3 regions of the Paenibacillus sp. FSL E2-0201 genome follow, and region 1 is predicted to be linked to each of the others. Evidence: riboswitches for the same ligand, from Rfam matches in the RefSeq annotation. Region 1 holds a riboswitch; each other region holds the start of a gene.

Region 1 (10,272 bases):
ACAGGGAATTTGGATTCCAAAGCTTCAGGCGAAGTCATGAATATGCTGACAGAGGTGAATAAGGAAGAAGGGGCAACCGTGCTGATGGTCACACATGACGCAGTGGCCGCGAGCTTTTGTAACCGAGTCATCTTTATTAAAGACGGACGTTTCTATAGTGAAATGTACAGGGGAAGCAGTAGAGGCGCTTTCTTCCAAAGTATTATTGATATGTTGTCTTTGCTTGGGGGAACTAGCCATGACCTTTCGGCAATTCGCTTATAGAAATGTTACACGTAACAAGCGTAAATATGCGGCTTATTTTGTCGTCAGCGCTTTTTCAGTGATGATCTTTTTTGTGTGCGCTTTGTTTATCTATCATCCGGATATTTCTAAGAGTTTGGTTTATAGTACGGCGGCTCATACAATGATGGCGGCGGAAGCCATTATTTATGTGTTTTGCTCCTTGTTTGTTCTCGTATCGGTCGGATCGTTTCTGCAGTCACGGAAGATGGAATTTGGGATTTTATTGATGCATGGAATGACGAAGAAACAGCTCAACACGATGGTATTTTTGGAAAATATGATGATCGGCACCTCAGCCATCCTAACAGGTACTTTACTAGGGTTGATTCTGGGTAAGTTGTTTTTGATGATCGGATCTACTTTTCTAGGGATACCTCTTTTAACGTTTCATCTTCCTTGGCAGGCACTAGTACTTACGATATGCAGCTTTGCACTGTTATTTATGTTAATCTCGCTGAGCACCTTCGCCTTTATAGGGAATGAATCGCTAATGCGGCTGTTTCAGGGAGAGCGAAAAGCAGATGAGGAACCAAAGGTATCCCTCGTGTTATCTATGATCTCTGCTGTATTACTGCTACTGGGTTATTATTTGGCTGCTACTGCAAAAGCGGCTTCGGTTGAAAAGGTGATGTTTCCCGTTGTTGTGATTACGGTGGCAGGAACTTATCTCTTTTATACGCAGCTTAGTATTTATGTTGTTAAATTGCTTAAGACGATTCGGCGCTTGTATTGGAACCATACCAATATGATTACATTATCGGGTTTGTCCTACCGCTGGAAAGAGAATGCCCGAATGTTTTTTATGGTGACGATTGTGTCCGCAGTATCTTTTACTTCAGTGGGGGTATTCGCATCGATCCATACGCTTTCCAGAGAGCTGAAATTGGATTATCCGGCAGCTGTTGGTTATGTAGCCAAAGGCGATCAGACACCGGTACTTTTTGAGCAGCATTTGGAAGAAATTAAAGATGAGCTTACAACGCTCGCCTTACCTTATGAGACACTTAGTATTCCTATCAAATACGCAGAGGTGGAATCTCAGACTGGGCCAGATCGCACGTTAAGGCTTCCCTTGATTGCTTACAGTGATTATAAGCTTGCTCTGCTTCGTGCAGGGTTTACGACGGATGAGCGCCCTCTTAGTGGAGATGAAGGACTGGTGATGATCGGTTCGCAACGAGATCGGAGTCTGACAGCGGGTAGAGCGAAGCAGGTCTACACCCTGAAGCAAGGTCTTTCCATTCGTGAAACGGGGTATACCCAGCATGTTCCGATAGCCGAATATCTCTTGCCGGAGCTTGATGGAAGGGATGGAGGAGACTTCAGCGGAGTTGTGATCAGCGATGAGCTATACAAGGCTATTGATCCCGTACAGACTGATTTGTATACAGGATTTTATATGGATGACTTCCCGCGAACGGTTGGTATAGCGGCGGATCTTGCCCATAAAGGCAAACGATCCTATGAAAGTAACTCTCCATACGCGATTGTGGTTAGCGGCACGCTGTTTGAAATACAGAGAACACTGTATAACACGATGCTATTCGCTTCTTTACTGGTGGGTACTGTCTTTTTCATTGCAGCAGGCAGTTTCCTTTACTTCCGGCTATATACAGATCTAGATCATGATCGTCATCAATATTCTACATTGTCCAAAATGGGACTTACAGATCAAGAGCTAAACCGAATTGTAACGATTCAATTGTCGTTGTTGTTTTTTGTGCCAGTTGGGGTTGCTATTTTGCATAGTGTGTTTGCCTTTATTGCGCTTCAGCGGTTGTTCTACTTATCAATTGCTGTGGAGACAGGGGCTGTATTGATGGGCTATTTGGCTGTCCAGGGACTTTACTTCTTTTTTATTCGCAGCCGTTATTTACGCAACTTGAAGAAGAACTTGATTTGAATAATGGGGGTTACGAAATGCAAGCATGGATTACAGAGTTTATGGAGCAGTTTGGTTATTTCGGTATTTTCCTGATGCTCGCTTTTGAAAATATTTTTCCGCCGATTCCTTCCGAAGTGATCCTTCCTTTTGGCGGATTCATGACAACCACAACGAATTTAACCATCCCTGGTGTAATCATTGCTGCTACGCTTGGTTCTTTGCTGGGTGCAGTGATTCTATATTATATCGGTCGTTTGCTGGATGTAAATCGGTTGGAAAAGATCGTTGAACGCTGGGGCGGTCTACTCCGAATCAGCAAAAAAGACATTCACAAGGCTGACGCTTGGTTTGATAAATATGGCTATTGGACCGTATTATTTTGTCGGATGGTTCCACTAGTGCGTAGTTTGATTTCGATTCCGGCAGGGATGTCCGGTATGAAATTTGGCGTATTTATGATCTTCACAACGATTGGTACACTGGGCTGGAATCTACTGCTAGTGCTTATTGGCGCAGCATTGGGTGAAAACTGGGAAGACATTGCCATGTATATGGATATGTACTCCAACGTAGTGTACGTACTTATTGCTGGGGGATTAGCGGTTTTGGGGTATTTGTACTTCCGCAAGCGTAGCCGGAGAATGAACACCGAAGGTTGAGCGAAGAAGGACTTATAGATAAAAGTTATGATTAAAAAGGAGGAGAACAAATGGAGCTATTATCGATTATTAAAGCTATTATTTTGGGGATTGTTGAAGGATTGACCGAGTTTGCTCCGGTATCCTCCACAGGTCATATGATTATTGTTGATGATATGTGGTTAAAATCGACAGAGTTATTTGGGCAATATACGGCCAATACTTTCAAAGTGGTTATACAACTGGGGTCAATCTTAGCAGTTGTTGTTATTTTTAGAAATAGGTTCATTGAACTGTTGGGCTTAAAGCGTTTCAGTCGTAAACAGTTGGACCCTGTAACTGAAGAACAACCACCGCTCGAAAAGGGTGGACATCTTAAACTTACACAGGTGCTTGTAGGTTTAGTTCCGGCAGGTGTGCTGGGCGTTCTGTTTAATGATTATATTGATGAGCATTTATTCTCTACATCCACCGTGTTAATCGGTCTAGTAGTTGGTGCGGTGTTAATGATTATTGCGGATCTATTTGGACCCAAGAAGATCCAAACAGAGAGTGTCGATCAGATTACATATAAGCAGGCACTAGGTGTTGGTCTTGTCCAATGCTTCTCGTTATGGCCAGGATTTTCACGTTCCGGGTCGACGATTTCCGGTGGTGTCCTTCTTGGTATGAGTCATCGTGCTGCTGCTGATTTCACATTTATTATGGCTGTTCCAATCATGGCAGGGGCCAGTCTCCTCTCACTGATGAAGAATTGGCAATATTTCACCATCGATGCCCTGCCGTTCTTCATTGCAGGCTTTATCAGTGCTTTTGTATTTGCGCTGTTATCGATGCGATTCTTCCTGAAATTGATCAACCGGATTAAGCTTTTACCATTTGCTATATACCGGATAATACTTGCCGCTGTAGTATATTTCGTGTTTTTCTAAATCCGTTATAAGGAATCGATATAACAGAAGCCCCCGTCATCTATTGCAGATGACGGGGGCTTTCACGTATGATGACATCAGATTAAGACACTCAGTTTATTAATTATAAGGATAAAGTAAAAGTTCACTTTACCCTTATATCTCTCGCATAAACGCTTACCGTCCATAAAAGGACGCCGAAGGCGTTTTAGCTTGATAATATCGGAGACAGGTGCTTGCCGGGAATTAGTAATTCGGTAGGCTTAATAGGGAAATTCGGTTCGAGGCCGATGCGGTCCCGCCACTGTAACGGAAGAGTCCATAGCAATATACGTCACTGGCAATTTACTACTGCTGGGAAGACTGCTAAGGATGCTGACACCGCTAGCCAGGAGACCTGCCTGTTTCAACAGCACTGCTTCACCTACGGAGGATAGGAAGGTGTTAGACGTGAACCATAGGTATATTATGGGCGTCTTTCCCTTTGACTTTTTTAGGGAAGGGCGCTCTTTTTTATAGGGATGTTATGGTTTCAAGCCAAAATAAGAAGATGGAGAAGGGGAGCTGCAAAGTGACGAACAAAGTAAAAGTAAGTAATCTTGGCTATCCAAGAATCGGAAAAAACCGCGAGTGGAAGAAAACGTTGGAAGCCTTCTGGGCAGGTAAAATAAATGAGGAAGAGTTCCGTACTGAAATGGCAGGCATTCAACTTCAGCATTTGAAGACTCAGCAGGAGGCAGGCATTGAGTTAATTCCGGTAAATGATTTTACATTCTACGATCATGTGTTGGATACGGCTGTAATGTTCGGGATCGTACCTCCGCGTTATGCGTATGATGGTGGCGACATTGGGCTTGATCTTTATTTTGCGATGGCTAGAGGGAACGCTGAGGCTACCGCCTGCGAGATGACGAAATGGTTCAACACGAACTATCACTATATCGTTCCAGAGATCGGTGCACAAACGCCGCGCCTGACGGAGAATAAACCACTGGAAGCATACCGTTTCGCCAAGTCCCAAGCGGGAATTGAGGGGAAACCTGTGGTTTTAGGCCTTTATACCTTCCTTAAGCTGTCAAAAGGTTTTGCATCTGCGGATATTGCGAAGATTGCCGCTCGGTTTCTTCCGGTTTACGTTCAGCTATTGCAGGAACTGAAGCAAGAAGGAGTAAGCTGGGTACAAATCGATGAACCAGCGATTGTTACAGGAATAAATGAGTCAGAACTATCATTACTTAACTCGATTTACACAGAAATTGCTGAATCCGTGCCTGGATTAAATATTATTCTGCAGACTTACTTTGAAGCTGCTGAACCATTGGAGGCATTGTTAAAGCTTCCGGTACAAGGTTTAGGTCTTGATTTTGTCCATGATGGCGGAACGAATCTGGCATCGATTGAGCGCCTTGGCTGGCCTGAGGATAAGTGGCTGGGAGCGGGTATTATTGACGGACGCAACATCTGGCGCTCGGATCTGGATGCTAAGCTGCAGCTAATCGAGAAGCTGAGTGTACATGTACCACTTGATCGTCTTATTCTACAGCCTTCTTGCAGTTTGCTGCATGTTCCGGTTACTGTTCAGGGTGAGGTGAAGCTGAAGGCAACCGTCAAGGCTGCATTAGCTTTTGCTGATGAGAAGCTTAAAGAGCTTAGCCTGCTTGCTGCAGCCTTAGAGGGTACTGGAGAAGCTACTGCTGCGCTGACAGTCAGCCGCGAAGCTCTTGCAGCCTTCCGTGCACTTCCCGAGCGCGGCCGTAAGGATGTAGCAGAGCAAGTTCTCGGACTTGCAGATTTACCAGACCAACGCAGTCTGCCTTTTGCAGAGCGCCTCAAGGTGCAGCGGGAGAAATGGCAGCTACCACTTCTGCCAACGACAACGATCGGAAGCTTTCCACAGACCGTAGAAGTACGTCAGGCAAGGTTGAAATGGCGTAAAGGTGTATGGAATCAGGAGCGGTATGACGGGTTCGTTCGTGAGCAGATTGCAGATGCAATCACCTTCCAAGAAAAGCTGGGTCTGGATGTACTCGTGCACGGTGAGTTCGAAAGAACCGATATGGTGGAATTTTTCGGGGAGAAGCTGGACGGGTACTTATTTACCAGTAATGGCTGGGTTCAATCCTACGGATCCCGCTGCGTTAAGCCGCCGGTTATTTATGCGGATATAGCTTTTATTGAGCCAATGACTGTTAAAGAAAGTGTCTATGCTCAGTCTTTAACTTCCCTTCCTGTTAAAGGCATGTTGACAGGTCCGGTTACGATTCTCAATTGGTCTTTCGTACGTGATGATCTTAGTCGGGAAGAAGTAGCCAATCAAATTGCCTTAGCACTCCGCCATGAAGTGAAAGCTTTGGAGGATGCAGGCATAGAGATGATTCAAGTAGATGAACCTGCTATCCGTGAAGGACTTCCTTTGAAAGCTGAAGATCATGAGGCATACTTGAATTGGTCGGTGAAGTCGTTCCGTATCGCTACGAATCATGTGAAGGCTACGACACAAATTCATACCCACATGTGCTATAGCGAATTTAATGACATGATTGACTCCATTTCAGCGATGGATGCGGACGTCATCTCTATTGAGACTTCCCGTAGCCATGGGGAACTGATCATCAGCTTTGAGGAGCAGGAATATGATAAAGGAATCGGTCTTGGTGTGTATGACATCCATAGTCCACGTGTTCCTGCTGTAGAAGAAATGACAGCTAATATTGATCGTGCTTTGCGGGTGCTGGACCCAGAACAGTTCTGGATTAATCCGGATTGCGGTCTTAAGACACGCGGCTGGCAGGAGACAGAGGATGCACTGCGTAACATGGTAAGAGCAGCTGCTATTGCAAGAGAAAAGGCAGGAGTTACCGCCTCCTAATAGCGAAAGAGTAAAACAATAAATTTAAGCCGGGGAACTTCTCCCTGGCTTTTTATTTCAGCCACTTGATAATAATTCTCATTCTTGATAGAATGAGAAAAGAAAAGAAGGAACCGTGGAGGGTCCCTTCAAATCATCACCTTATTTGCTTTCGAAAGTCTTACAATCTGTTTCTTCTGCACGTGTAGGTTCTTGGGAGCTGTGGAAAGCTACAAAGATAGAATCAGCACTGCATTTGTTCTCTTCTGCCCAGTGGGTGCAGGAGTTAACTTCGCAAATTACGTCTTTTGCCATGAGGGTTCACCTCCCCTTGGTGTGATAGACAGCATCATGAAATGAACTGCTCTGTTCAGCAAGGTGGAGCTTGTCCGAACAGAACCATGCCGCGCCCTCATTCATTATGAATAGAGGGTATTTGGTATTTTCTGTTTGATTAGACGTGGTAATTGTATCAAATAAAACGTATGTAAGCAAATGGGTTAATCAATAACGGAAGTACGACAAACTTATACAAATAAATATAAAAAAACACAAAAGACATCTATTGCTTACAAGTCTAAAAATAGAAAATAATCCTAAATATCTATATTATTACAAAAATATTCTGTTAATATTTTCAGTGGAGAACGGCCGATCCTAATCTGAAATATTGGAGGATAAAGATATTGAAAAAGTTCTTATTATTCCCTTTTGCCCTAATGTTCATTTTGTGCTTACCGTTTTATGCAGGTGCAGAAGGTTTACATAATGACGAAGCTCCTCAAAATAGTGAATCAGATATCATAAAAGTCTATAAAGCCTCAGATATGGGATTGTCAGAAATTTCAGTAGAAGAGTACAATGACATTCTTGCGCAAGGACAAGCTGTAGAGGCTGCTAACGAGGGGCTGTTGGCAAGTGTACCTCTGTTCAAAACGGATTCTTCCTTTGCAAGTGCCCCTGCTATTGCACCTAGAGATGCTTACCAAACTACGATCTACTCCTATCAACAAAATGGTTATGTCTCCTATGTTACTAGAAGTGGGTTGACTAGAAGAATCTCTCAGCCTGTATATAACAGTGCTTCTGTAAATTCATTGTTAAACATTAGCTATTCAGTATCTCAAGGCTATATTGCGAATACAAGCTTTGGTGTAACCGCAAAACAAACAGCTGTAAGTGCTGGTATTACAGGTGGTTCATCATGGTCCATTACTTATGGTGGCAGTAACACGACAACTGCATCAGTGAATCCGTACAACTATGCTTGGATGGAATACACACCTATTATGAATAACTCTTTTGGTGTAATCACAGAGAAGAATTATGTTAATGTTCAGGGTTCTTCAGTTCTTGTAAGTACTAATAGTTATGATGTTGATATTTACACGGCGAGATTATTAAGCGGATCGCTACCAGATGGCGTGTATGTCATTAAACAAAGTGCTTCTAACCCAGGTTAATAGCTTTAAACTAAAAGAGTCGCAGAAATGCGGCTTTTGTTCTGTTTAGAGAGCATAACTCAAAAGAAACTGTTTTTCGTTCCATTTTTAAGTGCAACCTTCCAAGTTTTGGAACGTCATAGTATAGAGGGACGGAAGAGATCTGCTTAGAACAAGACATTCCGTAACGATATTATGATCCGTGCAAGCGGTATCTATTACATTTTTGGAGGAATGAGAATGCGCAAATGGGGTCTGCATTACTTATGTTTATTAATTCTTGCGGTGGTCTTGGCGGGATGTGGCTCAGCGGATAGGAATTCAGCGGCAGATAGTTCGGCAAAAGAAAATGGTAGTATGAGTAACAATGCAGCAGCAGAGGTACAAACGCAAAGCTCGATGGCCTCATCTGCGGACCAGAGTACCGCGGCAGCTCCTGAGACAGAAACAGGTGGCGGCGAGAACTTGGCTGTAAAGGGATCCACACCAGACAATACAGTTCAAGCAAGTGCAGGATTTACTGGTAGTGATGTAGTAGCGGGCTTGAACAAGAAGCTGATCTATAAAGCGAATCTTAACATGGAAGTAGAAGACTATGGAAAAGCACAGACTGAAATACGTAATTTAGTAACCATGGCAAATGGATATATTATTGAGTTTAATGAAAATATGTCGCAGTACGAGCAAGGTGGGACGTTTATCCTTAAGGTGCCTGCCTCCGGATTCTCCCCTTTTCTGAATAAATTAGAACAAGTAAAACACGTATCTCTACAGCGCAGCATTCAAGGACAAGATGTCTCTGAAGAGTATGTTGATCTGGAGTCGCGTTTGAAGGCCAAGCAGTTAATGGAAGCACAATATACAGAGTTTATGAAAAAAGCAACGAAATCCACGGATCTGGTCGCCTTCGCGAACGAGCTTGGCTCGATTCAGGAAACCATTGAGCAGATTAAAGGTAGAATGCGATATATTAATCAGAATGTATCCTTCTCTACAGTAGAACTGAGAGTGTATCAGACGGATGAAAGCATTGCTGTCAAAGAGAAGGAAGAGCAAGGACCGTTACTGGAACGTGCTTCAGATGCTCTAAAAGGAAGCTTGAATGCACTATCTGTTATGTTTCAGTGGATTGTCGTTATCCTTGCAGGAGCGTTACCGATACTAATTGGAGTAGCCATTATCCTAGCTGTCGTTCTAGTTTCCCGCAAAAATATTCGCGAGCGTCGGGAGCAGCAGACCGAGAGGATGCGTCAACGAAATAAGGAGCTGAACAGAGAGCAAATCATTCCTGCGGCAAAAGAGATCAAGGAGGCAGCTTCAGAAGATGATCTGAAGGCTAATAAGGACTCAGAGAAAGAGTAGGCGCTATGAAATTAAAAAGCCCTCAATCCAAGTGGTCAAGCCCCCATTTTATAGACACTGAAAAAAGACCCTAGGCAATAAGCTGTTTCCGGTACTCTACCGGAGGCAGCTTATTTAACCTTCGTTGTGGCCGATGTTGGTTATAAAATCGAATGTAATCTTCAATTTTCCTTTGTGCCTCATCCATATTTCGGATATCATAAGGATAGAGTCCTTCCGTTTTGAGATGCGAGAAGAAGCTCTCCATAGAGGCGTTGTCATAACAATTGCCTCGGCGAGACATGCTGATTCGGGCCCCAACCTTTGGCAGCATGTCGTGGTATGCATGAGACGTGTATTGGAATCCCTGATCGCTGTGAACGATCAGTCCAGTCACGTCTTTTTGCTGACTCCACGCCTGCTCAAAGGTCCGGAGAACCAGTTCGTTGTCGTTCCTAGCGCTCATTTGATAAGCGATAATTTCGTTATTGAATAAATCTTTAATCGCAGAAAGATAGAGCCACTTTTCGCCTACACGATATTGCGTAATGTCTGTCACCCATTTTTGGTTGGGAGCATCCGCTTTGAAATCCCGTTTCAAAATATTTTTCGCCACACGGTCTCCTTCAGAAGTAGCATAATTACAACGATGTTTTCGGCGGATCCTCGAACGAATGCCTAAATCCTGCATAATTCTGAGTACCTTCTTATGATTCATCCAAACCCCGTGGTCTTGTAGCAAGAACAATTGAATTTGGCGATAACCGTAGACTCCTTCATACCTTTCATAGACCTTCTGAATGAGCGCCTTTGCTTCCTGATCCCGATCTGTTCCTTTGCGCTTCATGAAAGCGTAGTATCCACTTCTAGAGACCCTAAAGAGTTTACACAGGTTGCTAACGGCATACTCTTTTGCAGCGTT
Region 2 (10,272 bases), 2.5 Mb from region 1:
AGACAACATGCTGGTGAAATCTTATTTATTGCTTCCGATGATTTTATCAGCTTTCGAACGGGACTCCGCCATTTTATCTACACATTTACGAACGCCCGCCCCCTATCTGGAGGTTCTTGGAACCGCCGCGGCAGTAGCTACAGCAGATCTAAGAGATGTTCGTTCGGAAATGAGAAAACGGGGAATCAAGGTATATGAGCAGAACAGGCTCAACACAGGGATAGAAGCCAAATTTATATGTCGCGGATACCATGAACGAATGCTGCTGTTAAACGACATCGTTGCTGCACAAGCTGCTATTCATATGCGCAGATATCTCGGGCTGGATATTTCATCTTTTAAGAGCTATGAAGGGCAGTATCAGATTAAGTAAAGCCGCGTAAAAAGTTACGCCCCTCCCCCCATTTCCATTAGCGAACAAAAAAATAGGCCTTACCATGGGAGTTGGCAAGACCTAAGAGATTTATACCACAAAACACTGGGGGGGTGTTTGGTGTCTTCAATATATACCCCGAACCTGAAAATAAGATGATGCTCACATGAAAATCACATTAAAAAGATCAATTTTTGGTTTAGGCTAGATCTGGATGCTCCCATAAGCTTAATCTGCCCTTAGCCGGTACAGGATGACTTAACTGATGAACATCTTCAAGCTTCCAAGCAAAACGCCCTTCACTATAGTCGCCAAAATCATATTCATTTCCCTTTATCCATTCCCTTAGGTCCGCCTCCGGTGTAACCTCATAACACCCCGTGAGTTGACCTAACGCAATAATAACCCCTGTCGGTAAATTTATTGCTGTATAACCATGCTTCGCCAATATCGACCTGAATGGTTCCTGTTCACATATCTTCTTATCTATCCTCATTCCGGCATGAATACCTAACCCCCCGCGGTAGGCTGTTCTCCATGATCGAGTTTCGAACTGTTTTTCACCAAGAGCAATCAACGTTGCCCAAGGCTGTCGTATCGTTAAACACCGCATCATATCCACCCCCTCGGAAGATACAGAAAAGCGTGGTCTCCGAATTCCCGGAATACCGCAGTTAACTGGTTCGCGCTTAATGAGTTCATAGTAATATCCCCTTTAACTATATGATTAATTAAACCTATTAAAAGGAAAAATGTACATAACAAAAAGACCACCCGAAGGATGGCCGTAGTATCATGCTTATGGTAGGTGCATCTCAGATCCAACATATAGAGGCTTTGGTTCAACATGCACCAGTGCTTTATTCACCAAGCTGCTCCTTGATCTGCGCAATTTCTGTTTCCGTGTACACAAGGCGTTTATTCAAATCGGCGATATAGCTTCTGCGAGCTTCTTGGTCCGCTGTGCTTGTTAGATCGGCCGCAGTAGCTTCCGCTTGTTGGATCGCTTCTTTGAGAAATTGCACGCTGGATTCTGCCACTGCTAATCTTTCCCGGAGTTTAGCCGCCTCAATGATTGCCTTTGGTGTTCCTGTCCGATCTGCAGCCGTTGTGTCAGTCTCAGATATTGCCGCGGGCTTCTCCGTTACTTTACTCTCCAGTATTATTGTCTTCCCTTCTACTGTCAGGTCCGTTCCAGTCGCTTCGGATATCGTGCGCACGGGTACGTAAGCTGATCCGTTTATAATAGCTGCGTCCGCAATCTTCTTTCCGTCTTGCTTTATCGTATACAGTCCGGTAACTTTAGCGCCAATTATTGACGAGCTTGCTGCAAATCCTATTGATCCTCCGAGCAACAGCGCTGCAGCTGCAATCCCTACTATTTTCTTCTTCATACGTATGAACCTCCTAAGGATAGCATTATTCCAATTATACCCAACAGTTCTACATTATGAAAGATATATTAAGAGACTCCGTACGTACGACCGCCCGCTGGTGTCAGCGTAGTGCTTCCGTGATTATGATTAGGTAGAGTGATTAAATGTACATAACAAAGCCTCCCACAGTTTTCCGTAGGAGGCTTCATATTTAACCGTATATCAGCAGGTACGCACCGACGAATTAACGTCCGGAAAACAACATTTAACGCTGACAACGTTGATATAGCGGAAAATATGCTGGTGAAGGGAATTGAACCCCCGGCCTACGCATTACGAGTGCGTTGCTCTACCCCTGAGCTACACCAGCTTATAGCTAATTTTCTGTCAAACAAAAAACATTATACAACTTTCAGCTAGAAACGCAAGTCTATTTCTCCCTGTTTTCTACTCTCCTAGACTGCTGCTACTCCACCTGTAGCTTACGCTCCACAGACTCCAGCTTTCCGCGGCTAGTGGAGGGCTTATCGCGGCGGTCGTCTATTTTAAGCGAGGTAGAGACACGTTCTGCACCTGCGGCAAAAGGAGACTCATGCAATGCTTCCACCGCTGCAAATATACGTTGGAGAGGTCCTTCAATGATTGTACCCATCGATGTAAGCTCATAAGTAATTCCTTCTACCGTCTGCAGCACTCGCTGCATATCCGCAACATAACTGCTAAGGCTGGTACTGCCTGTTCCAATCGGAATAACGGTTACTTCAGCAATAGGCATGGGAATACCTCCTTCGAATTTTAAAGTGTGTCTCCATCTATTGTAACAACTCCACCGCTCTCCCACAAATGATGCCCGCATTATTATGCCCCTTCTTTCCCCCCAAGTACTCCGAAATACAGCTTTCGCCACGAGTACTTTCTCTTACATGAATTCTAGGGTCGTCTGCACTACATTTATGGACTATTTGTGGCATCTTTTCGGACAATTTATGAATCATTTTCCATCTGCCTGTGGATCAATTGTGGATTACTTATGGACAGCCTGTGGATCATTTGTGGAGTACTTTTAAAGAAGCCGCTCCCCGCTTGGGTTTTCTAAAAAACTGTTTACAAACACAACATCTTGGGTTATTTTTATCTAATCACAACAAAATATAGTGGAGACAGGTGCTTTGATCCTTTATTTGAATTAGAGCTTAATAGGGAAGTGCGGTGAGATTCCGCTGCGGTCCCGCCACTGTAACCGGATGTCCTTCACAAGCTTTTAGAAGCTTAAGACGGACAGATCTCCCAGCAGAAGCCACTGAGGGTTACGAACCCCTTGGGAAGGCGCTGAGAGATCCTGCGGAAGCCAGGAGACCTGCCTGTTTCGACGACACCAACTATGAGTGCCTGCGAGGAACAGGAACGGTGTCCGCATGCGGTCATCTTCTGAGAGACCACCGCAAATATCCGTGTGGATATTTACATAACGCATCGGGCATTTTCTGCCATCCTCGCTAGGGGATGCTTTTTTTATGAGATCAGAATGAATATACGGCCGCTTATGCGGTCGGGCTTCTTAATGATAGGACGATAGACTGAGAGGAGAGCTATACAATGACGTTGTTGGAGAGACAATTTAACGGTACAACAAATGCACGAGAAGTTCTTTTAGAAGAGCTCATTGATTTAGGGCGCGATATTATCGACAGTCGGGATTTGGACTTACTGCGCGAGAATGCCAATTTGAACGGAGAGAGTTTCTCCGGTAAAATGAGCAAGTTCGGCAGTGAATATTCAAAATGGTATGCCCGCAACTTTACGATGCCACCGCAGCTAGTGCAGGCCATTGATGACAATGTCGTCTATGTGCATGATCTGGATCAATACGCGATCGGAACGACGAACTGTATTTTTATCCCGTTTGATAAACTTCTCCGCGAAGGCTTCAACACCGGCAACGGCAGTGTTCGTCCTCCAAACTCCATAATGACGGCTATGTCACTGGTAGCAATCATTTTTCAATCCCAGCAAAATGCTCAATATGGCGGTGTATCCGCTAATAAGCTCGACTATGATCTAGCCCCTTATGTAACCAAATCCTTCGCTAAGCTATTCCGCAAGGGTCTGGATTATTTTGAAGAAGGACAAGCTGATGAATCTTTGGGCGAGATTACGATGAGCCGGACCGATCTGGCGGAGTTATATCCAAAAGCGTTCCGTTTTGCACTAAAAGAGACCGAGATTGAAACCCTGCAAGCGGCTGAAAGTATGGTACATAATCTGAATACCATGTCCAGCCGATCCGGTGGGCAAATTCCGTTCACCAGCATTAACTACGGGACTTGTACTTCACCAGAAGGTCAGCTTGTGATCAGCTCCCTGCTAACAGCAACGATGAACGGACTTGGCAGCGGAGAGACACCTGTGTTCCCGATTCAAATCTTCAAATGCAAGCAAGGCGTCAATCAACAGCAAGGTGATCCGAACTATGAATTGTTCCTAAAAGCAGCGGAATGTTCTGCACGCAGACTATATCCGAACTTCGCTAATCTGGACGCTCCGCTCAACTTGCAGTATTATGATCCAAGTGATCCTGATACGGAATTTGCTACAATGGGCTGCCGCACCCGCGTGCTCGGTGACCGTTTTGGGCGTAATCATTGCTCCGGAAAGGGCAACCTTTCCTTTAATACACTGAATCTGGTTCGACTCGGTCTGGCACACGGCACAGTAACGGGCCGACGTACCGTCGCAGACGAAGCTGGCTTCTATGAAGATCTAAATCATTATATGGATATTGCGCTGGAAGGACTTCTTCATCGTTTCAACATCCAAGCCGCGCAAAAAGCTAAAGCGTCCGATTTCATGATGCGAGAAGGCGTCTGGGAAGGCGGCGAACATCTCGCTCCTGAAGACTCTGTAGGCGAACTGCTGAAGCATGGTAGTCTTTCGCTTGGCTTCATCGGTATGGCGGAATGCATGAAAGCCATGTATGGCAAACACCACGGCGAGGATATGGACGTCCACGCCAAAGCAGTCGCTATCGTGCGTCATATGCGGGAGTATTGCGACCTTAAAAGTGAGGAACTGAATCTCAACATCACTTTGTTCGCAACACCAGCCGAAGGCTTGTCCGGCAAATTCACCAAGATTGATCGCAAGGTACTGGGTTCTATTCCGGGTGTAACTGACCGTGAGTATTATACGAACTCTTTCCACATCCCTGTATACTACGATCTAGGCGCTGCTCAGAAGATCAGCTTGGAAGCTCCTTTCCATGAATACTGCAATGCCGGGGCTATTTCTTATGTCGAATTAAATGGCAATGCCCGCAGTAATCCGTCCGCTTTTATCAAAATCATTAAATACGCACTAGAACAGCAGGTCAGCTATTTCAGCATTAACCACCCGATTGACCGCTGCTCCGGCTGCGGATACGAAGGCGTAATCGGGACAAACTGTCCTTCCTGCGGCGTGCATGAGAAGGATGTTCATATCCGCCGTTTGCGTAGAGTTACAGGTTATTTAACCGGCGACTACCAGACCCGCTTTAATGCCGCCAAGCAAGCTGAAGTGAGAGACCGCGTTAAGCATCTATGAATATTTGCGGTTACTATCCGGAGTCGATTAACGAGGGAGAGGGCATGCGGGCCGTCCTCTTCCTCAGCGGCTGCCGCCATCGTTGCCCGGGATGTTTTAATCCCGAGACGTGGAATTTTAAATACGGTGAAGTCTTCACCCTGGAACGTCAACACGAAATTATTGCAGAAATTGCCGCTAATCCACTGCTTGATGGTTTAACACTGGCCGGTGGTGATCCTTTTTTCTCGGCTGAGGAGGTTCTGGGATTCATTCATGAGCTCCGCGTCGTGCTCCCAGGCTTTAATATCTGGATTTACAGTGGTTATACGTATGAGGAACTAATCGCCCTTCCCGGTTCGCCGGAGTGGAATCTACTTACGCAGTGTCAGGTGTTAATAGATGGACGATTTATAGAAGAACTGAAAGATACTACACTTCCTTACCGAGGAAGCTCTAACCAACGCATAATCGACATTCCGGCCAGCATGAACGGCTCGGAGGTCTTTCTGTGGCAGCCTACTGCGCTATAATATATCAATTTTTGATATTCAAAATTAACCCAAAATAAGAAGGGATGAAATAACCATGCCACAATTCGTAGTAAAACCAGACAATCGCCAACTGGCTTTTGATGAGAAGCGCCTTTCTGTCTACGCCGACCGTATCTTGGAAGGTCTTGATCAACTAAATAAAGAAACTTTGCTGCGGGGAGTAATTTCCAAATTGCGCCGTGACTCCGTAAGCGGAGAAGAAATCAGCAACGCCTTCACTATGAGTGCTCTAGAGCTTGTAACAAAGGAAGAGCCTACTTGGAAGTTTGCAGCTGCCCGTGCCCTTCTGACTACTCTTTATAAAAAAGCAGCCGTTCATCGCCGCTATAAAGCTTATCCAGAAGAGCCTTACGGTGAGTTGTACCCGCTAATTACGGATCTCGTAAAAAAAGGAATCTACCGTGAAGAGCTTCTAACTCACTACACTAAAGAACAAATCGTTGAGCTAGGTGGATGCATCGATTATACGCGCGACCTTCTGTTCGATTACATTGGTCTGCTTACGCTATCCGACCGTTATTTGGCGCATGATTTTGACGGTCGTGTGATGGAGCTTCCGCAAGAACGTTACATGATTATCGCTATGTACCTGATGCACCGTGAGCCAGCCGAGAAACGTCTTGAGCTTGTAAAAGAAGCTTACTGGGCCATGAGCAACATCTACATGACAGCTGCTACCCCTACCATGTCCAATGCCGGCAAAAAGGTCGCTGGACAGCTCTCCAGCTGCTTCATCGATACAGTAGACGATTCCCTTGAGGGCATCTTTGATTCCAATACAGACGTAGCACGTCTTAGCAAAATGGGCGGCGGCATCGGCGTCTACCTTGGTAAAGTACGGGCACGTGGTTCGGATATCCGTGGTCACAAAAACACTAGCTCCGGCGTAATCCCTTGGATTCGCCAATTGAACAATACAGCAGTCAGCGTAGATCAGCTTGGTACACGTAAAGGTGCTGTCGCTGTCTACCTTGATGTATTCCATAAAGATATTCTCGCTTTCCTCGATCTTAAGCTGAACAACGGCGACGAGCGTATGCGTGCACATGACGTTTTCCACGGGGTTACCCTGCCGGATCTGTTCATGGAAGCCGTTGAATCGCGCAGCCACTGGAACCTCTTCTGCCCACATGAAGTGAAGAAGGTTATGGGCTGGACGGATGAGAATGGTCGTCCGCTTGGTCTGGAAGACTTCTACGATGAAGAGCTTGGTAAAGGCACTTTCCGTGATAAGTATGCTGAAGCAACTGCTAATCTGGAATTGTCCCGTATTACAGTTCCTGCGATTGACATCATGAAACGGATTATGAAATCACAGCTTGAAACAGGTACTCCATATATGTTCTACCGTGATACGGTTAACCGGACGAACCCGAACCGTCACCAAGGTATGGTCTTCTCTTCCAACCTGTGCACAGAAATTATGCAGAATCAATCCGCTACCGTTATTGAACAGGAAGAGTTAGTAACCAAAGATGGCAAGACCCGGATTGTTATCTCCAAAATCCCTGGCGATTTCGTAGTCTGTAACCTGAATTCGATTCACTTGGCACGTGCGATTCCAGCTGGTGTGCTGGAAAGACTTGTACCTATCCAAGTACGTATGTTGGACAACGTAATTGACATTAATAATATTGAAGTTCTGCAAGCACAATACACGAACAGCCAGTACCGCGCAGTGGGTCTCGGCACATTCGGCTTGCATCACCTATTGGCACTCAAGGGCATTCGTTGGGAATCTGATGAAGCCGTAGAATATAACAACCATTTGTATGAACACATCAACTACCTGTTGGTACGTTCGAGCATGGAGCTTGCCCGTGAAAAAGGCCGTTATCCGAAGTTCGCTGGTTCCGATTGGGAGACAGGTGCATACTTTACTTCACGTGGCTACGTTAGCGGTGAACAAGAAGGTAAATATGTAACCACTGAACAATGGCGCGAGCTGCAAGAAGAAGTGGCTAAAGACGGTGTTCGTAACGCATGGATGTTCGCGATTGCACCGAACGGCTCCACATCGATTATTGCCGGCTCCACAGCCAGCATTGATCCTTTGTATGAATTGCTTTCCTATGAAGAGAAAACAACTTACAAGATCGCTAACCCAGCACCGGATCTGTCCGACAAGACAATCTGGTACTATAAAACAGCTTTCACAATTGACCAAAACTGGTCGATCCGCATGGCTTCTGCTCGTCAGCGTCACGTCGATCAAGGTCAAAGCTTCAACCTGTATGTTCGTCCTGACATCAAGGCTACCGAGTTCCTTGAACTGCATCTAAACGCCTGGAAGGGCGGATTGAAATCAACTTATTATGTGCGTAGCCGTGCTTTGACAATAGAAGAGTGTGATTCTTGCGCTAGCTAATTATCTTAGTGCCCTGAATAGAAAAACGATGATGAATTTCGTAACTGCGAGGAATGTTTGGGCTTCCGGCCGCTGTTGTCATCAGATGTCTTGATCTTTACCGCTATTAGCGGATGACATCCGATGACAAAGGCGGTCGCTGACGCTCCTACAGCTCCAAACTTCCTCTCCGTTACTCCATCACCGTCTTTCTATGAACAAGACACCAAAGAAAGATTACCCGCGCAAAAAAATGGAGGGAAAATAAATGCAACTACAAAAGATTTTTAATACTGAAGCACCTAACCAGTCCACACGCATCATCGACGGTGAATGCTCAGGCATTCTGAACTGGAACGATATCCGCATGCCGCATATGTACAAGCTCTACAAGGTACTGCTGCTTAATCACTGGATCGCGGATGAAATCCCAATGTCCAAAGATGCGCAACAATTCCCAATGCTGGATGCGGAAGAGCAACGCGTATTTAAGATTAATATCTCCCTGCTCGCCGTGCTAGATTCGATGCAGACGATGTTCGTCGGCGACGTGAAGCGTTATTTTACCGACTCCTCACTAGAAGCTATCTCTGCCATTATTGGACAACAGGAAGTAGTGCATAACCAATCCTATTCCTATGTTCTATCCTCTATTGTGTCGGATAGTGAACAGAAAGAGATTTTTGAATATTGGAAGAAGGATCCGGTTCTACTGGAGCGTAATCAGTTTATCTCCGATATTTATCAAGAGTTCCGTGATAATCCATCAAAACAAACCTTTTTCCATGCGCTGGTAGCGGATCTCATCCTAGAAGGAATTTTCTTCTACAGCACCTTCGCCTTCTTCTACAATCTGGCCCGTGACCAGAAGATGATGGCAACCAGCCAAATGATCTCTTATATCCAACGTGACGAGAATCAGCACTGCTACTTCTTCGCAGAAGTATTTAAACAGCTGCTTGTAGATTTCCCTGAGTTGAACACTAAGGAGAACATGGATTACGTGTACCGTACGATCGACCGCGCGGTAGAGCTCGAAACCAACTGGGCTTACTATACCCTCACTAATGTCCGCGGTATTGATCTTAACGAGCTTAGCGACTACATCAAATATACAGCGAACAAACGCTTAACCTTGATGGGTATGGAAAAAGCTTACCAAGGCGTTGACGTAAACTGCATGCCTTGGATCAAGCCTTTCTCCGATGATGCTCTTAATGCCACCAAAACCGACTTCTTCGAAGCTAAATCCCGTAACTACGGTAAGGTTGGCGACGATAACGGATTCGACGATTTGTAAGACTGAAATAATTTTTTTAAATAAAAGAGGCCATTCTCAACTTTCACAGTGAGGTGGCCTCTTTGCTACAGCAAAAAGCGTCCCTTCCCCCCTGTATCAGGTATGAAAGAGACGCTTATATATTTGGTATGAATCCATCCGAAACGAATGCCTGCTGCTTAGTCTTAAGACTTACGCTCTACTCGATGTGTAGTTTCTTCTGCAAGCTCAGCTAATGCATCATTCAGACGCAGCTTCAGCTCCTCAGCAAGCTCTACCACTCCGTGATCATTACGAACCACCTGAGAATCCACGGCATACACTCCACCAAGAATGTAACGTGCACCGAGTACAGACAACACAGGTTTCAAAGCATAATCAATCGTGAGAAGATGTGCAAGACTGCCACCCATGAAGAGCGGGAGTACGATTTTGCCGGCCAACCCCTTTTGTGGAACTAGGTCCAAGAAGGTCTTCAGCACGCCTGTATAAGAGGCTTTATAAACCGGGCTAACCACGATTACCGCATCTGCTTCGGCTACAAGGCCGTTCGCTTTAACGATAGAATCACTTTCAAACTTGGTATGAATCAAATCTTCCGCTGGCAGCTCTGCTACGTTAATACGCTCAACCTCAAAGCCCTGATCCGTTAAGCTTGCCTCCGCATACTCTATAACTGCATTGATGCGCGATACCAGGGAAGGCGTTCCGTTAATCACAACAATTTTAGCCACTTCTCCACCTCTTTCATCCCATTTAAGCAGCTCACACTGCAAATATTT
Region 3 (10,272 bases), 3.0 Mb from region 1:
GCAAGAGCCGTTTATTTTTCAATTCGTCTTTAAGGATGAAGAGAAGCCGCCGCTGACACTCGTGTTCTTCGATGTAGCAGGTGAGGGTATGGTGGATCAGGATTATCTGGGACTACATGGTCAGCATATCAAGAACTCTGCCGGTATTCTGTTTATGGTCGATCCGCTGCAAATCCGTTCGATCCGTGAGAAGATTCATATTAATATCGGCGATCGTCCGGGAGAATGGGTCTCGCAATATGACGAGCCGCGTGACGTTGTGCTGACAATGTTCGGTGATTTTATCGCCTATCAGGAAAAGAGCAAAACAGACATTCCAACAGCAGTCGTTCTTGCAAAAAGTGATATGCTGCATTCGCTGAAGGATGAGGATGGCGATTACATCAAGTCTAACAGTAATGTATTCAATAACTATGTTCATCGCAAAACATTGAATATGGATGAGTTCCATAATATCGACGGAGAGATTCGCAGATTTATTGGTAAAGTGGACAGACCTTTTAAAGATACGATGGATGTTTACTTCTCAAATACGGGCTATTTTGCGGTATCTGCTCTGGGCAGTAATCCTGTAAATCAGAAGATTGAGGGTGTGGTAAGCCCGATTCGTGTAGACGAGCCATTTATTTGGCTGCTGCATAAGCTGAAGTATATTGAGGGGAGCGACGGCCCGTGAATGCATTCTCAGGGTCTAAGATCGCCCAACAGATGTACACCCGCGAACGCCGCGGATTGTTTCGTTCCACAGAAGGCTTTGATACGGTCGCGAAGTCGGACAGTCTAGACAATAATTTTATCAAAAAAACACTGCATCCCTTCTGCCTCTATGATGCTCCGGCTGAGCTGGCTGCGCGCGGAGAGAAGGATGAGTCTGTATATCCTAGTGCGCTGCACCTGTTCCATGCAGAGAATGGCGACACAGTCATTGGGATGAGTCGTTATCAAGCAACGGATTTTACGGGCCAACGCAGCGCTTTTTTCGCACATAACTTTGTAGTTCCTGCCTCACGATCAGAAGAGATTGTTCAGAACTACGGAGATTGGCTACATGCTGATTTCGCAAGAAGCTATGACGGAGAGCTAGGCGGAACCTTGCCGGAGCTGTCTGATATTCCAGTTATACGTACGGATCGTCGCCCTGATCCTATAGCGGGCTTACGCTTGTTAGGAATTAATGAAGGAATATTTAAGGCATTGCTGCAAGCGGTGATGCTCTCTGTGGCAGGTAAGAAAAAAATCTATATTGCCCTTAATGTATCTATCACGGAGTTGTCCGCACGTGCGGTGGAGCTTACAGAGATTTTATATAGCGTGCTGCCGTATGAATTCCGCCGTAGATTAGGCGTGATTACGTATGCCAATGAACCGCAAAGCCGTAAATATATTCATCTTAGCTTTGTGGAAAAAGGTTCGCTTCGTCCCGGTGATCGCAACATCGAGAAGGATTTTACATTTGATTTGGTTTCAGGTCGGATGGGGAATGTGGATTTTGGAGAGTCTCGTCAGCCGTATGCTGATTTGGTTTGGAAGCTGTTACTTCTAAATCCAGGGGATCTTGACGATTTCGTAAGTTTTGCTGATCAGATCCTGCGTGGAGAAAGCCCTGAGCATAAGCTATCGCTCGCTTTTTATAATGAGTTAGCTGTATTTTATGAGATTGAGCAGGGGAATGAGCATTTATATACAGAGAATAAGAGCGCGGTGCTAAGCGGATTGCTCTCTTACCTTAAGGCGGAGGGTGCTATTCATTCCAGAATCCGACTGAACGATATTTTCTTGGAGCGGTTCGACCGAGAATTTGATTTAGTCCGGCAAAGGAATGTTCCAGAGCCTGCTATTATGGAGTGCTTTAAAGATTATTTTATGCTCAAGGATCATAATTACAAAGTCAGAATCGTTGATTATTTCATTAATGGAATGCTTCATAGCGTGGAAGCGGGACGCAAAGATGTTCTTAATGCAGCTTACGGGATCATTGAAAATAATGATGAGCTAAGTGCTGCGTTTTTTCAACGGGTAATGTCTGAATCGTACTTCCGCAAGCAGTTATTAGAGCCTTATATGGAGTCAAGACTAATTGCTGCATCTAAATCTGTGGACATTCTGAATTTTGTACTCCATTGGGGCCGTTTTCTGCCAGCTGCGTTAGAGCAACCTTTTGCTCAGGATGCAGTAAGGGATTACTTGCTGGAAAAGCTACAACTGGAGACGGATCCGGTTGCTGCGGTGGCGGAAATTCATAGCACTGTAGATAAAGCGGAGAAAGATCGACGTAGAGGGACAGGCGTATCTCCTAAAGTACTCTCGCTCATGCAGGATCTTGCAGCATCTGCAGACAGATTCTTGCTGAATCGGCTATCTCTTACTGAAATGACGCAGGAGGACTTATTAGAGGTTGTTTTCTTACGTTATGGCAATGTTGTGGATTGGCAGCCGCCACTAGATAGAATTAGCAAGCAGAAAGAAAATGCACTCCGCGCTGCTTATCGCTGGTTTGGTGAAGAGAAGCCGAATGAAGAGATATTTGCAGGCTTGTCTCCGAAGGAGCTGGATGATGTACAGCTGCTCGGTCGCCGTTTACTAAAGGAAGCTCGGGTGTTAGAACCGTTTGAACGTCTTCCACTAGCTTTCTACTACACGAGTCAACGCGAGGGTGGTCCGCTGGATTATGACGCATTGCTGGAGTTAGTTAAGCATAAAGCTGGTAACGACAAGGATGTGATCTATCGATTCTTTGCATGGTCTCAAGGAAATTCTTTATTTACGATATCGAATAAAAAGCTTCACCCGGGATACCGCCGGGCGATTCTGAAGTATTTCCAGAGCAGTGACCGCGAGGCATTCAAGAATCGTGAATTTCGTAAAAGCTATGTCGCTACAGCTCGGCCTGCTCTACAAAATGTCTACAATGAGGCTCGCTCCCAGCTGGCTTCCCCGCTGGCGCGCTGGATCAGCCGCAGCCGATTTCGACTCCTGATCTCCGGTTCCATCACTGGCATTCTGGTGATTATCACAATTATCGTATTCAGTATGCTGCGTCCGGAAGATCCAAAGACGGCCCTGCCTGGGACAACCCCTGCACCGACACCTGTTCAGAGTGCAGGCAATATGCTTCCTCCGGCTTCCGTATACCTGAAGGATCTAGGTACCGAAGGAGATAAGGGAAGCAGTGTATTGGTGTTCACGTTTGCTAACGCGGATGATTGTGTGCAATTTAATCCGACGGACATTAGTTTAATGACTTCATCCGATGTAGTGGATAAGAGCTTTAAGGTTGCTGCTAGCACTGGGACTTGTTCAGTGCCGTCAACGGATGGAGACTTATCTGGCGATACGAACGCCGCTGATACGACTGCGGGGACGGCGGAAGGCGTAGAGGCTACTAATACTGCAGACGAGGCATCTCCATCTCCTACACCTTCCTCTGATGCAGAGGGCAGCACAGTTGTGCCGTCCGCGACAGCTATTACAGAAGGTGAGCAACCTTCCTATCAGGTGGAGGTTACTATGGAGCCGGGTGCGACAATCGTCGAGCATAGCATGATCAAGGCTGGTAGATTTACGTTGATCGTAGATCCCGCTCCAAAGGATACAACGGGTGTTAACTCAAGTGCTGAACCTTCGGCAACTGCAAGTCCGGAAGGAACAGCCGAATAAAGTAATTTCTGATCAGCAGGACGATACCGAAAGGTTTGGTTCTGCTGTTCTTTTTTTTGTTGCTCATACAAAGCTTTTCTATAGACATGCTGTGTATTAATAGATATGATTATGAAAATAAGATAATACATATTGGAAAAGGTGCAGACTCCCCTAAATCAGAGTCTGCTTAAAAGGGAAGTCCGGTGTAAAATTCCGGCGCGGTCCCGCCACTGTAAATGCGGAGCGGCTCTTCTATGAACCACTGTCAGTAGTTAGGACGGGAAGGTGAAGAGCGGCAATGAAGCATTAGCCAGGAGACCTGCCTTTTTCGTGAGCGTTTCTATTCTTCGTGGGGTAAGAATGTGGAACATATACAGATAGACTGTGTGGTCGTAGAGGTTCACGCGCCCCAGCCTCGATTTGTTATCTTCCCGGGCCGCCCTTCATAGGGGCGGTCTTTATGTTGTGCGCTCTTATTTTGTGTAGTATCCATTCCTTTAAAGAAAGAGGCTGAACAATGAAGAAAATATTCTCCTCCAGGTTTTTTGTACTTGGACTGGCCGTATTCATGGTCATATCGATTCTTGGAACATCACTTGCTCCGGCAGGAACCATCTTTGCGGAGGCGGGCGTTAGCTCCGGGCAGGAAGCATCTGGCGATTCTGCTGCTAATGTAGAACGGATTAATGTTGCGGATGCGACCTATACGGCTGCGGAATTTATTTTAAAGGGTGGCGTGCAGTCGGATTGGCAAGCGATTGGGCTGGCTCAAGCGGGATACAAGCTGCCAGTAAGTTATCGAGCAGCTCTTGAGAAAAAGGTGAAAGATGCAGAGGGGAATTTCGCGAGCGTAACGGATTACGCGAGAATTGTACTCGCAGTAAGAGCAATAGGAGCCGATCCTACCAGCTTTGCTGGAAGCGGAACAAGTCCTGGCTATAACTTAATAGAGAAGATCTATAATCATGACAAAATCAGTGGACAGACGCTTAATAATCCGGTTTATGCTTTGCTCGCACTGGACTCAGGGAAATATAATATTCCTAAAGATGCGAAATGGACAACGGATAAGCTTCTTGCTGAGATTCTTTCCAAGCAAAATCAAGACGGTGGCTTTGCCTTAACTACAGGCGCCAGTGAGCCCGATATGACAGCAATAGCTTTGACCGCTCTAGCGGCACATAAGAGTAATCCGGAAGCTTACACAGCGGGACTACAAGCCGTATCTTGGTTATCCAAAGCTCAGGATAGCCATGGAGGTTACGGAGATAGTGCTGAAAGTGCAGCACAAGCTATTCTAGGTCTCACATCCTTTGGTGTAGATCCAAGTGGGTTAGAATATACCAAGAATAAAGTGAGTTTGATCGGTAATCTACTGAGCTACCGTCTCGCTGACGGCAGCTTCGCTCATAGCCGTGGCGGAAGCAGCAATATTCTAGCTACAGAACAGGGCCTTCAGGCGCTTGTAGCCTACAATCTACTTCATAAAGGCAGCAACAGTAAACTGTACGATTTTTCTAAGTCATCCGTTCAGAATGCACTTATCTATGCACCGATTACTGTAGAGGGTCCTGAGAGTACTTTAGCACAGGGATATGGATATGCTGGCAACGTATTAGGTGCACTAGAAAAGCTGGCTCTTCAGACGAAATTGCCAATCACGAATCCTTCCGGTGCTTATGTCACTGGAATTGGAAGTATTCTGGCTGGAACCTATGGCGGTTACGATGGTTGGATGTATGTTGTATCCCGTAATGGTCAATGGATTAATCCAGATGTTGGAATGAACGATTTTGTGCTTAAAGATTCAGATCAGGTTCTGGTCTATTATGCCGGAGATGATACTAAACTTGTTGATTCGGTAACGGTGTCCAAGCCAAGCCTCAAAGAGGGCGATTCTTTTACTGTAGCAGTGACTAGTAAGACATGGAAATGGGACGTTGTAACGAATACGTCCTCTCCGGTAATTGCCAAAGCTTCTGGCGTTCAGGTCCAAATTGGAAATCGCATCGTAACAACGAACGCAAAAGGTGAAGCGTTATTCTCAGGGAATGTTCCAGCAGGTGACTACAAGCTGACTGTAACAGGCTATCGTGAAGGAAAAGCACCATCGATTGCTAAATATACTCAAGATCTAAAGGTGATTCCAAAGAATGTAACGGCTTCACTTACCGTTGAAGGTCCGCAAGGCCTGATCGGTGAGGGGACTTTAAAGGCTTCCAATGCGCTTGAAGCACTGCAGCAATTGGCGGCGTCTAAGGATTTTAAAGTAGATATCACGAAATCGTCGTATGGTAATTTTGTATCTGGCATTTATGGCATTACGCAAGGTCTTTATGACGGTTGGTGGAGCTTCGTTGTATGGCGCAGCGGAGAATGGATCTATCCTAGTGTGGGCATGGACAGCTTTGAATTACAGGAATCCGACCGTGTTCTTGTCTATTATGCCGGAGAAACCACACAGGTTGTTGATACTGCTGTTGTATCTCCCGCACAGCCGAAGCCGGGTGAAGCTTTCACAGTAACAGTTTCTCAGAAAAAATGGGTGTGGAATAAGGATACCTTTACTTCCGATCCAGTGATTTCTCCAGCCGCTGGCGTGCAGGTCTTGATCGGTGATCAGAAGGCGATCACAAATGCTAAGGGTGTAGCTGCATTTGACCAAGGTCTACCAGCGAATACCTATACGATCATTGTTACCGGATATGCTAAAGATAGTGTGCCTAGTGTGGCGCGTTATACTCAGTCACTAAACATGACTTCAGGTGTTGTTACTCCTGCTAAAGCTACGGCCACCCTGTCAGTCATTGGGGATAGCAAGAAGGGAACGATCCTTAACAATACTACAGTAGCTCTAAAAGAAGGTGAGACAGCTTATAGCTTACTGATCAGTCAATTAGGGGATAAGGTAGTATCATCCGGAAACGCTGGTAGTAAATACGTGAAATCTATAGATGGTTTGGCCGAATTTGATGGCGGACCTAGCAGTGGATGGAAGTACAAGACGAATAGAGATGCTGATCCAAGTATAAGTGCAGACAGCTACATTTTAGAGAACGGTGATACGGTATATTGGTACTATTCATCGGGTGAATAAGTACGTTTGATTATTCGTAAGACGGGCACTGCGATTCGGAGTATTAGCGGATCGAGTGTCCGTTTTTATTTTTGTTCGTTGCAATATTTGACAACAGACACTTTTTTTCGACAATTTCATTCATAATTTTATTTAAAATCATCAAACAATTCACTTCTTTAACCGATAAAAATAGATAGTGAGTTAGATTATGTGAAGGCGGAATGTAGATGAAGAATATGAAAGTGAAGTTCAAGATTGGAATTCTTTTAGTATTTTCAGTAGTCATGTTGAACATCGTGGGGGTAACTGGCTTTACCACCATGGACAAAATGACCCAAAAAACAAAAGAGACGTACAATGAAAACTTGTTGCCAATTTCTTACGTGGGGCAAATGCGTACAAATAATCGGGCCATTGAAGCCTTTCTTTTGGAGCGTTTGATTAGCGTTGATGCAAACAAGAACAAAGACTTGTTAGAGAGCATTAAGAGAAAAGTTCAGGAAAATAATGATCTATTGAACAAGCTGAAGACCGTCCAGTACAATGATAGTGCCATTTTGAGCAAAATAAAGGAATATGAGTCCTCCCTAACAGACTATCGTGCACAAAGGGACAGTATTATTCAGATTGCCGATAGCAAAGGTAGACAAGAGGCCTTTCAAGTATTCACGGGGGATTTTAGTATTTCTCGTGAGAAAATGATCAATATGCTTAAAGGAATAAGCGATTCGTTGCTAAAGGGAGCTGGAGAATATAACTTAGAGTCCACTGCTTCCGCTGAAAGAATGAGGACTAAAAGTATAGTATTGATATCGTTCTCTTGGATTATTTGTATCGTGCTTAGTGTAGCAATCATTCGACTGATTACGAAACCTCTCAAGGAACTGCAAGGTTTAATGAAGCGGGCGGAAAATGGAGATTTAACCGTCATAGCAACGTATACCGCTAAGGATGAAATCGGCCAAATTAATAGCTCATTTAACAATATGCTGGAGAGCTTACGAAAGATGATGCAAGGTATCGCGGAGAGTGCAGAGTTGTTATCAGCCTCATCGCAAGAGATGAGCGCTAGTGCTGAGCAGACCTCGCTGGCTTCGCAAATGATCGCCGAATCTTCAGGTGAGATTGCAGCGGGCTTTGATGAACAGACGGAAAGCATTAATCGTACCTCTCAGTCTATACAAGCTATGACTAATAATATTTCGGCCGTAGAAAGTAGCAGTTTTGAAATGTCCGACCTTATGGGAGTTGCTTCTGGTTCAACAGATCGAGGGGTAATCGCCGTAGATAACATTATTGAACAGATGAAGGAAATCGACTCCAGCGTAACTCAGAGCCAAGAGATTATTAGTAACCTTGGGGAGCTGTCTCAGGATATAAATACAATAATTACTACGATTAACGGAATTGCAACACAGACAAACTTGCTGGCGCTTAATGCTTCTATCGAGGCAGCGAGAGCTGGAGAACATGGACGTGGCTTTGCTGTAGTTGCTGGAGAAATTCGGGGGCTTGCAGAAGCGACGCGAAACAGTTCACTGAAAGTAACAGATATTATTACGCATATTCAAAAGCAAACTGAAAAAGCAGTAGAATCAATGGCTTCAGGCTCTGAACTAGTCTCTAACGGCGTAGTTCAAAGTCAGTTCGTATCTCAAGCGTTTCATGAGATTCAAAGTTCCATTAAAGAGGCTACGCTGCAGACCGAAGAGATTAGAGAGGCGGTTGCGCATGTCTCTTTAGAGTCACAAGGTGTAGCGGCAGCAATGGAACAGGTCAATGCTATATCCAATAGAGGGGCAGTGGGTGTTCAGGACACCAGTGCAGCTAGTCAGCAGCAACTGTCTGCTATGGAGGAAATGTCCGCATCAGCTCAGTATTTAGCGGTGCTGGCGGAAGATCTGCAGAAGACTTTAGCACGATTTAGATTATAACGCGAAATGAAAAAAAAAGGACGTCCCAGAGCCATTTAGGCTTTGGAGACGTCCTTTTGTGTGTTAATGAATGGAATTAAGCATACCAGCCCCATACGAAGATGAAGAGCGTACCAAAGATCGTAACTAAGCCAACGAATAAGGCATAGGCGATATTGATATAAAGTTCTTTCTTGGTATCCGCTGATTCTCCAATATGCATGAACAGGAAGAGCTGCAGGGAAGCCTGAATGAGGGCTGTAACAAGCAGGATAGCCATGTTTGCAGTATTGGATAGATCCAGATAGATTACGGCAAGTGCAGCCACAGAAAGGACAAGAGAGGCTAAGAAACCCATCACATGGCGAATTGGAAACAGTTGCTTCATCATGCTACATCAGTCCTTTCAGATAGACGAAGCTGAAAATAAAGATCCAGACAACGTCCAAGAAATGCCAGTACAGCGAGAAGATAAAGGATTTATTGGCCGTAGCCGGATTAATACCTTGACGCTTCAACTGGATTAGAATAGCCGCACCCCACAGGAACCCGAACGATACGTGAGCTCCGTGTGTTCCCAGCAGTACAAAGAGACTGGATAGGAAACCACTGGTTTGAAGTGTAGCCCCTTCGTGAACATAAGTGACAAACTCCGTGATTTCAATACCAAGGAAGCCGAGACCCATTAACAGGGTTAGTCCGAAGAAGACCATCATGGCTTTTTGGTAGCCATGCCGCATGGCATGTACTGCAAGACCGATTGTAAACGAGCTTGTCAAGAGCAGCAATGTTTCGATCATCACTGGACCAATTTCAAAGAGGTCCGGCCCGCTAGGGCCGCTAGCGAAGCGGTCTACCATTACAAAGTAAACAGTGAACAACGTAGCGAACAGTGCAATCTCTGCTCCTAGAAAGACCCAGAAGCCAAAGATTTTATTACTATTCTCCTCTGTTGAGTACTCAAGCGGCTTAGACGCATCTATTTTCATACTGTCTCACCCCGCAATTTCTTTTCAGTAGCAATAACTTCTTCTGCTGGGATGTAGAATCCGTGATCCCGATCAAAGGACATAGCAGCTAGAACGATGAGGATACCAACTCCGGAGATAATGGCTGGAATCCAGAGACTGAATACCAGAGAGAATCCTGCAACGAAGAAGATAACACCCAGAATAAATGGTTTTCCTGTATTGCTTGGCATATGGATCTTAGTAATCTTGTCTTCGTATAGAGGTACTTTATCTTGTTTAGAGAACCAGTAGGCATCGCGTGTTTTTACGGTTGGAACCACTGCGAAGTTGTAAGCTGGAATCGGACTTTTCGTTGCCCACTCCAGTGTACGTGCATCCCATGGATCTCCATTTGTATCTCTTGGTTCATAACGTGTACTCCAGTAGATGTTATACACCAGAATTACAAATCCGACTGTAAGACCTATCGCCCCTATGAACGAGACCATACTGAGCGGACCAAATCCGGTATCCGCAGAATAAGTGTATTGTCGACGTGTCATTCCCTTAAGTCCGAGAAGGAACAGTGGGAAGAACGATACGTTAAAGGAAATAATAATCCACCAGAAGGCATGTTTACCAAGACGTTCGTTTAGACGGAAGCCGAATACTTTAGGGAACCAGTAGTGGA

The links. Region 1 has a riboswitch for cobalamin ahead of metE (5-methyltetrahydropteroyltriglutamate--homocysteine S-methyltransferase). Riboswitches for the same ligand answer to the same signal wherever they lie in the genome.
Region 2: linked by a shared signal. The riboswitch ahead of NSU15_RS02305 (anaerobic ribonucleoside triphosphate reductase) and the one ahead of metE (5-methyltetrahydropteroyltriglutamate--homocysteine S-methyltransferase) in region 1 are both predicted to bind cobalamin.
Region 3: linked by a shared signal. The riboswitch ahead of NSU15_RS04395 (DUF4430 domain-containing protein) and the one ahead of metE (5-methyltetrahydropteroyltriglutamate--homocysteine S-methyltransferase) in region 1 are both predicted to bind cobalamin.

Annotation. Positions count from the first base shown of each region.
Region 1 is NZ_CP150154.1:4,747,004-4,757,275, reverse strand. It holds gene NSU15_RS21690 (ABC transporter ATP-binding protein) at 1-264, shown strand, start outside; gene NSU15_RS21685 (FtsX-like permease family protein) at 239-2,188, shown strand; gene NSU15_RS21680 (DedA family protein) at 2,206-2,829, shown strand; gene NSU15_RS21675 (undecaprenyl-diphosphate phosphatase) at 2,880-3,740, shown strand; cobalamin riboswitch at 3,933-4,139, shown strand; gene metE (5-methyltetrahydropteroyltriglutamate--homocysteine S-methyltransferase) at 4,291-6,588, shown strand; gene NSU15_RS21665 (DUF1540 domain-containing protein) at 6,730-6,882, opposite strand; gene NSU15_RS21660 (hypothetical protein) at 7,254-8,030, shown strand; gene NSU15_RS21655 (DUF4349 domain-containing protein) at 8,250-9,371, shown strand; gene NSU15_RS21650 (IS3 family transposase) at 9,442-10,242, opposite strand; gene NSU15_RS21645 (helix-turn-helix domain-containing protein) at 10,194-10,272, opposite strand, start outside.
Region 2 is NZ_CP150154.1:503,771-514,042, reverse strand. It holds gene NSU15_RS02330 (hypothetical protein) at 1-373, shown strand, start outside; gene NSU15_RS02325 (ASCH domain-containing protein) at 573-989, opposite strand; gene NSU15_RS02320 (hypothetical protein) at 1,234-1,767, opposite strand; tRNA gene NSU15_RS02315 (tRNA-Thr) at 2,048-2,119, opposite strand; gene NSU15_RS02310 (MTH1187 family thiamine-binding protein) at 2,216-2,524, opposite strand; cobalamin riboswitch at 2,895-3,129, shown strand; gene NSU15_RS02305 (anaerobic ribonucleoside triphosphate reductase) at 3,346-5,331, shown strand; gene nrdG (anaerobic ribonucleoside-triphosphate reductase activating protein) at 5,328-5,843, shown strand; gene NSU15_RS02295 (ribonucleoside-diphosphate reductase subunit alpha) at 5,899-8,232, shown strand; gene NSU15_RS02290 (ribonucleotide-diphosphate reductase subunit beta) at 8,480-9,511, shown strand; gene ssuE (NADPH-dependent FMN reductase) at 9,676-10,224, opposite strand.
Region 3 is NZ_CP150154.1:997,128-1,007,399, forward strand. It holds gene NSU15_RS04385 (hypothetical protein) at 1-676, shown strand, start outside; gene NSU15_RS04390 (hypothetical protein) at 673-3,657, shown strand; cobalamin riboswitch at 3,780-3,981, shown strand; gene NSU15_RS04395 (DUF4430 domain-containing protein) at 4,157-6,736, shown strand; gene NSU15_RS04400 (methyl-accepting chemotaxis protein) at 6,946-8,652, shown strand; gene qoxD (cytochrome aa3 quinol oxidase subunit IV) at 8,729-9,019, opposite strand; gene qoxC (cytochrome aa3 quinol oxidase subunit III) at 9,024-9,620, opposite strand; gene qoxB (cytochrome aa3 quinol oxidase subunit I) at 9,617-10,272, opposite strand, start outside.